DNA from 2 places in the Sporosarcina pasadenensis genome. Region 2 is predicted to be linked to the other one. Evidence: riboswitches for the same ligand, from Rfam matches in the RefSeq annotation. Region 2 holds a riboswitch; the other holds the start of a gene.
The links. Region 2 has a riboswitch for preQ1 ahead of AB1K89_RS13530 (QueT transporter family protein). Riboswitches for the same ligand answer to the same signal wherever they lie in the genome.
Positions count from the first base shown of each region.

Region 1: another riboswitch for preQ1. It lies ahead of queC (7-cyano-7-deazaguanine synthase QueC); the one in region 2 lies ahead of AB1K89_RS13530 (QueT transporter family protein).

Region 1 is NZ_JBFEGM010000013.1:62,735-66,562, forward strand. It holds gene AB1K89_RS15680 (type IA DNA topoisomerase) at 1-1,977, shown strand, start outside; PreQ1 riboswitch class I at 2,098-2,141, shown strand; gene queC (7-cyano-7-deazaguanine synthase QueC) at 2,149-2,814, shown strand; gene queD (6-carboxytetrahydropterin synthase QueD) at 2,811-3,236, shown strand; gene queE (7-carboxy-7-deazaguanine synthase QueE) at 3,233-3,828, shown strand, end outside.
Region 2 is NZ_JBFEGM010000009.1:139,140-142,967, reverse strand. It holds gene AB1K89_RS13540 (excisionase family DNA-binding protein) at 1-188, opposite strand, end outside; gene AB1K89_RS13535 (DUF2512 family protein) at 296-664, shown strand; gene AB1K89_RS13530 (QueT transporter family protein) at 717-1,202, opposite strand; PreQ1 riboswitch class I at 1,209-1,253, opposite strand; gene AB1K89_RS13525 (SRPBCC family protein) at 1,377-1,793, shown strand; gene AB1K89_RS13520 (DMT family transporter) at 1,861-2,739, shown strand; gene AB1K89_RS13515 (CPBP family intramembrane glutamic endopeptidase) at 2,925-3,815, opposite strand.

The DNA.
Region 1 (3,828 bases), on a different contig from region 2:
AAGGAACCCCATGCATACAATCCCGCTTGGAAACGTTGGTCGCTCGGAAGTCTTCCAATCTTGCCTGATCGATACGAGTTTCAAGTGGCGAAGGGTAAGTTCAAGCAGTTTCAGATCGTGAAGAAGCTCATTCGCGGGACGGATACGGTCATTAATGCATGCGACGTCGACCGGGAAGGCTCGAATATCTTCTATAGCATTTATTATCAAACCGGTGCCCGGAATCAGACGATCAAGCGACTTTGGATCAATTCACTTGAAGTCGATGAAGTGCGGAAGGGGTTTGCGAATTTGCGCGATAACCGCAAGGATTTGCAGCTCTATGAAGAGGCGAAAGCCCGGCAGATCAGCGACTGGCTCGTCGGTATGAACGCCTCCCGCTTGTATACACTTTTATTGAAAGCGAAAGGGGTCCAGGAAGTGTTTCCGATTGGACGTGTGCAGTCTCCCACGGTCTACTTGATCTATCAACGGCAGCGTGAGATTGAAACCTTCATATCGGAACCGTTTTTCGAAGTGGAAGCGACGTTTAAAGCGGAACACGGTACTTACAAAGGAAAGGCGAAAGCGAAGGAGCCGAAACGGGAGATCATTCAGGAACTTCTTGCGAAACATGGAATCCAACCGAATTCGCCTGGCGTGATCACCTCTGTCACCCATACCGATAAGCGAACGCCGCCACCTCAGCTGCATTCACTGTCAACGTTGCAGGCGACAGCCAACCGGCGTTGGAAGATGAGCCCGGCGAACGTGCTGAAGACGATGCAAGGCTTGTATGAGAAGAAGCTTGTCACCTATCCACGAACGGACGCGCGTCATATTACGCCGAATGAATTTGCGTACTTGAAGGACCAAGTCGGCGATTACCAACAGCTGATCGGTCATCCCTTCCCTGTCGCTTCGTTTTCTCCAAAGAAACGGTATGTCGACAGTTCGAAGGTGCAGGAGCACTACGCCATCATTCCGACGAAGAAAGTGCCGACACAAGCAGTTCTTGGCAGAATGTCGCCGCTCGAGCGGAATCTATACGAAGAAGTCGTCCGCACGACGCTCTCCATGTTCCATACAGATTATTTATATACGGAGACGAAAGTGACGACGGATGTGAACGGCCTTCCGTTTTTCACTACGGGCAAGACAGAAAGGGATTTAGGGTGGAAGGCTTTATTCCAACGATCAAAGGATGAAAAGGACGACCCCGCTTTGCCGCCACTTCGTATGCAAGAGACCGTCCAATCCGATATTGGCATCAAGGAAGGCAAAACACAGCCTCCGAAACCTTACACGGAAGGTCAACTCATTGCGATGATGAAAACATGCGGGAAGCTTGTCGAGGACAAAGAGGAAACGGATATTTTGAAAGAAATTGAGGGACTTGGGACGGAAGCGACCCGAAGCGGCATTATCGAAACGATTAAAAAGCATGGGTATATAACCGTGTCTAAAAACATTGTGTCGATTACTGAGAAAGGCCGTGTGCTTTGCCAGGCGATTGAAGGGAATCTGCTTGCCAGTCCTTCCATGACAGCGAAGTGGGAAACATATTTGCAGAAAATCGGCAATGGCGAAGGAAGCGGACAGCATTTCCTCGATAATGTTTCAAAGTTCATTGCGAAGCTATTGGACGACGTGCCGAAGCAGCTGGAGGCTAAGCCAATCGATGCGACGAAAGTTCCGCCGCGGCAATCGAAATCGCGCGGCTCTTATCAAGCAACAGAAGTTGCCCCATGCCCAGTGTGTAAGACAGGCATGATTTTAGCCCGCAAAGAGTTTTATGGTTGCAGCAATTATAAAAATGGATGTAAACAGACTTTTCCAGGCATGTTCCTGAAGAAGAAGCTTACACCCGCACAAGTTAAACTCCTATGCACGAAAGGAAAAACGAATACGATCAAAGGATTTACCGCGAATAACGGAAACAAGTTCGATGCGAGCCTAGCATTGGAAAATGGAAAACTAAATTTGGTGTTTCAGTAAAGAAGAATTTGGCTGATGTGAAGACGGTATTAAACCGGACTTACATCAGCCTATTTCTGTTTGTATCCGATTGGTCCCAACCCCCTCCCCGGCCCACCTATGGTATTATGAACAAGGTTCCAAAAAGAGGTTCGCAAACTCCCTCTCTAAAAAACTAAGGAGATATGTACAATGAAAAATGTAAAAGCGGTGGTCGTCTTTAGTGGCGGTCAAGACAGTACGACATGCCTGTTTTGGGCATTGAAAAACTTTCGGGAAGTCGCAACGGTCACGTTCGACTACGGACAACGGCATTCGGATGAAATTGAATGCGCTCGAAACATTGCAGAAGAACTTGGTGTATCGTTCAAAGTGCTGGACATGAATTTGATCAATCAGCTATCAGCCAATGCGCTCACACGGGATGACATCGAAGTGACGGAAGTGGATGGCGAATTGCCGTCAACGTTCGTACCTGGACGAAATCACCTGTTTCTATCTTTCGCGGCGGTTTACGCGGATGCGATTGGCGCACGGCACTTGATCACCGGTGTGAGTGAAACGGATTTTAGCGGTTATCCTGATTGCCGCGACAATTTTATTAAATCATTAAATGTGACGTTGAATTTAGCCATGGATGGAAACTTTGTCATCCATACGCCGTTAATGTGGCTTGATAAGTCCGAAGTGTGGGAGCTGGCCGATGAACTGGGCGCACTTGATTTTGTGCAGGAGAAAACACTCACTTGCTACAACGGCGTTCCAAGTACAGGATGCGGAGAATGCCCTGCGTGTGCGCTGCGCAATGAAGGGCTTGCGGCATATCAAGCCCGGAAGAATGCAGGTGCAGGTAAATGATGCAGCAATATTATCCACAAGTTCAACATGACTATCGATTCGAATTAAATAAAGACATGCATTTTTCGGCTGCTCATTTCATTCCCCATGAAGAAGCTGGAAAATGCCAAGTGATGCATGGGCATACTTATTTTATTAATGTCACCATCGGAGGAAACGAACTAGATCCGCTCGGTTTTTTAATAGATTTTAAGCAACTGAAAGATCTTGTTCATAAAAAATATGATCATTCCGTATTGAATGAGCACCCTGAATTCCAACATACCTTTCCGACGACTGAACGATTGGCCGAACAAATTTGGAAGTCCATTCAGGACGTTCTCCGTACAAAAGACAATCGGCCTGCTTGCCTCCAAGTGATTGTTCGGGAAACGCCAACTAGCTATGTTGTTTATCGCCCGTCACGGGAGGAATTATTATGAAAATTCCTGTAATGGAAGTGTTTGGTCCTACAATTCAAGGTGAAGGAATGGTCATCGGACAAAAGACGATGTTTGTCCGGACAGCAGGTTGCGATTATTCTTGTGCATGGTGCGATTCCAGTTTTACATGGGACGGAACAGGCAAAAGCGTTTCGAAGCGCCCGCAAGACATTATTGATGAACTGAAGGCAATCGGTGGGCAGTCCTTTTCGCATGTGACGATTTCAGGTGGAAATCCCGCCTTGCATAAAGGGATCGGAGAACTGGTCGATCTTTGTCATGCAGAAGGTTGGAAAGTTGCCGTCGAAACGCAAGCTACGTTTTGGCAAGATTGGTTGTTGAACATCGACGACATCACACTTTCTCCAAAACCACCGAGTTCAAAAATGATAACCGATTTCAACAAACTCGATCATTTCATGGAGAAACTGACAGGTGCAAACGCAAGTCTGAAAATCGTTGTTTTTGATGAAACAGATTTTAAATTTGCGGAAGAAGTCCATCTCCGTTACCCGTCAGTCCCTTTCTATTTACAAGTGGGTAACGAAGATACGATAACAACAGATGACACCTATCTCGTATCCAACTTATT
Region 2 (3,828 bases):
TTCAAGTAGTCCTCAATCTGCCTTTTCAACGTTTCGAGTTGTGTGAAATAATTACTAAATTGATTTTGGTTGATGAAAAACTGTTCGCCGTCATGGACGGCGCGGATGCGTCCTTCCCATACATACTTTCGGACTTGCTCGGCAGGCATACCTAAATATTCTGCTGTTTCTTCAATCGTCATATACATCAAAAAAACCTCCTTCCGTTATTTATACATTATAATGCATCGATGAGCCTCCTCATATTTTGATCGTACTTGGGCAATGTTAAAAGAAGAGAATGGAGGCAATTATGATGAATGAGGAAACAAACGTGAACCACGGAAGGTCGCTTCTGATTAAAGCAATATTGATTTTTCCGGTTCTATGGATTGTGTTAACGGTTTTTAATGGCGTTTCTTTTTGGCACTCGACTATTTTAGGTATCGCTTTACTGTTAATTTCCTATCTGGGAGATTTGATGATCCTCCCAAGAGTGGGCAATATGACCGCGACGATTGGAGACTTGGCGTTATCGTTTATCGTTTTATGGGGTGGCTTGAATTTGCTTGGATATTCGGAAGCTATGGGAGAAGCATTTTTGGCAGGAGCTATTCTCGCTGTCGGGGAATACTTTTTTCACTCTTGGCTATTAAAAACACAGTACGGCAACACTTATGTATGAGTAAAAGAAAACAGAGAGCGGCGCTTTTAATGCCACTCTCTGTTTTTTAATCCTATATGAGTTTGCTGAAATTAAGTCGTTTATCCAATGCAGCCATAACAGGAATGCCGATTGCCATGACGACGAATTCGCCAACAGCGACGAATAGCCAAGTCAGTAAGAAAGGCCACTCCATTACAATGTTCAATTCCCATGCAATAATGAACATCGTGAACGTAAATACAAGTGTATTGAAAAACATCCGTCGGTATATCCCTTTGATGAATTTTGCGGATAGGATTGTAATTGATAAAGCGAGGATGGATTGTCCAACTCCAAATACGAGATCAATCGGACCTAACTCCGAAAAAAGCAGATTGGCGACAAAAACACCTAATACGACGCCGACGATATATTTTTTATTGAACACAACGAGATGATTGAACATCTCTGACAAGCGAAACTGAATGTTTGTGAACCCGAACGGGGCAATCAAAAACGTCACAGCAACATACAACGCAGCGATGATTCCGCTCGTTGCCATCGTTTTTACTTTCATATTCATTTCTCCTTAGTTTTTTTTCGTGGGATGGTTACGAACCACGCGGCAAAAAAGCCTGCCTATTAGTGTAGCATAGAGCTATTGGCCGTTCAATAGCCATTAATTTCAAGTGAAATTAAGGCTTGTATGATAAACTGAAGGAAACATTGCAACAGTACAGGAGGATACCATATGTCTGCGAATGAAATTAGGAAAACGATACTCATTGGGGCGACTATTGAAACGGTTTGGCCGTATGTGTCAACAGCGGAAGGAATCAGTGCTTGGTTCATGCCGAACGATCTGGAACCGGTCGAAGGGAAGGAGTTCACCTTGCAAGCGGGCCCCTGGGGAGAATCTCCATGTAAAGTGACGCAAGTTCAACCGCCGAACCGTTTGTCATTCAACTGGGGGAAGGATTGGCATGTTCATTTTCAATTGAAGGAAATCGATGGTCAAACCGAGTTGATGTTCATCCATGCTGGCTGGGAAGAAGGTAAGCAGACAGAGTTCGGTGAATCGCATGACGTCGTTCGACCGCGTATGTCTGAGGGCTGGAATGGACTTTTGGCAAAACTTAAAAATGTAATCGAATCAACAACCGAATAATTGAGAGAATTCATACACCCTTCTTCGATATCATGATATATTCATAATATCGGGGGAGGGGATTTCTTTGTCACAGCGAATTGCATTTATAGTTGTCTTATTAGGAGCGGTGCTTTGGGGAACGACGGGCACCGCGCAAACATTCATGCCGCAAACGGTGCACCCATTGGCGGTCGGAGCCTCAAGGCTTGCGGTCGGTGGTTTCACTTTGCTCATACTCATGCTTGCCCTTCGAAAAATTGACTTTCGGAACTGGCCATGGAAAGCGACGCTTCTTTCGGCGCTGGCGATGGCAATCTTCCAATATTGCTTTTTCACGTCAATCCGGTTGACGGGCATCGCCATCGGAACCGTAGTTGCGATCGGTAGTGCACCGATGTTTTCAGGGATTATTGAATGGTTGATCTTAAAGAAGCGCCCGACAAAAATATGGGTAACTGCAACATCCCTCGCCATTGTCGGCTGCGTATTATTGTTTTCGAATAAAGAGGGGCTCGTCGTCAATCCAATCGGCGTCTTGTTATCTTTATGTGCCGGACTATTATTTGCCTTTTATACGTTTTTCAGCAAAGAGGTGTTGGAGAAAGCGGAGGCGATCCCATCCGTCGCTGTCATTTTCTCAGTGAGCGCAATTATGCTAATGCCATTTCTATTCATCTTCGAAACGGAAGGGCTGCTTACTGTTCCTGGCATCTCGACAATGATCTATCTCGGCATCGCGACGACGAGTGTGGCATACGTCCTATTTTCCACCGGCTTACGGCATATCCCCTCGTCATCCGCGGTGACACTCTCGCTCGCCGAACCGCTGACTGCTGCGATTTTAAGCGTGCTCGTCGTCGGAGAAAGGTTGGATGTGATTTCATGGGCAGGAATCGCGCTTCTCTTAGGCGGAATCCTCGTTTTGACGCTAAGTGGTAGAACAGGAAAGGCTGCCGTTCAATAGGCAGCCTTACAAACGCATAAACCTATCAAATTCCGCATAAATTGCCGTATTTACGCATAAAACATCCCACTTCCGCATAAACCGCCGCAAAAGCGCATAAAACGCTAAATCAGCTCATAAATCAATAAAAGTACGCAAAAACTTCTCCAATTACGCATAAATTGCTGCAAACGCGCATAATCGTCTTACTCCGCCTTCATCTTCACATACATCCTCGTCGCGAAATACCCGAGAATAATAAGGAGCGTCGCTAGTAAGCCGCCTTCCAACCCGAACGCTCCGCCCGTCAGCCATGCATTCCCGTTCTCCGCCGAGACAGCATACATTCCATGCGGAGTCATTCCGCTCACCGCAAATCCGAAGACATTTCCTTGAAAGTAATTCCACGTGATGTGATAGCCGATCGGCAGCCATAAGCTTTTCGTTGCGTCAAACATATAGGCGAATAAAATCCCGACCAATGCAATGTTGATCAGTCCTAACACGCTGACGTTCGGATTCATGCCGTGCGCCAAACTGAACACGACAGCTGATACGACATAAATAAGCCACTTCGGATTTCCGCGACTTTCCATCGTCGACATGACATACCCTCGGAAAAAAATCTCCTCAGAAAAGCCGACAAAGATGAACATGACGAGAAATGATATTGAGAACAGAGAAAACTCGGGTTTAGTGAGTGAATTAAGTAACGTTATATTTCCGGTAGCCAATAGAATAAAGAAAATGATTGCAATTGACACCGCTCCAAGCAGGAGGCCGAAACCTAAATCTTTCAACGGACCCCTGAATCCAAGCTCTTTCAATGTCCCTTTATTCACAAAACGCCATAACAAAACCGTCGCGAGCATTCCGCCAACTGTCCCGCCGCCTTGCGTCAAAAGGAAAATCCATGGATGCCTGTCGAATGCGGCCATAATATCCATATCGTAATTTCCGTCTTGAAACGGGAAATCAATGAATGCCAACAAGACTGCGCCGGGCAAGGCGAAAATTTGCTGGGCGATGAACATCGCAACGAACGCCAAAAAAATTAGCCATCCTGCACGAACTTGGTTTGATTCGTTTTTGAACAAATGATAACCCCCT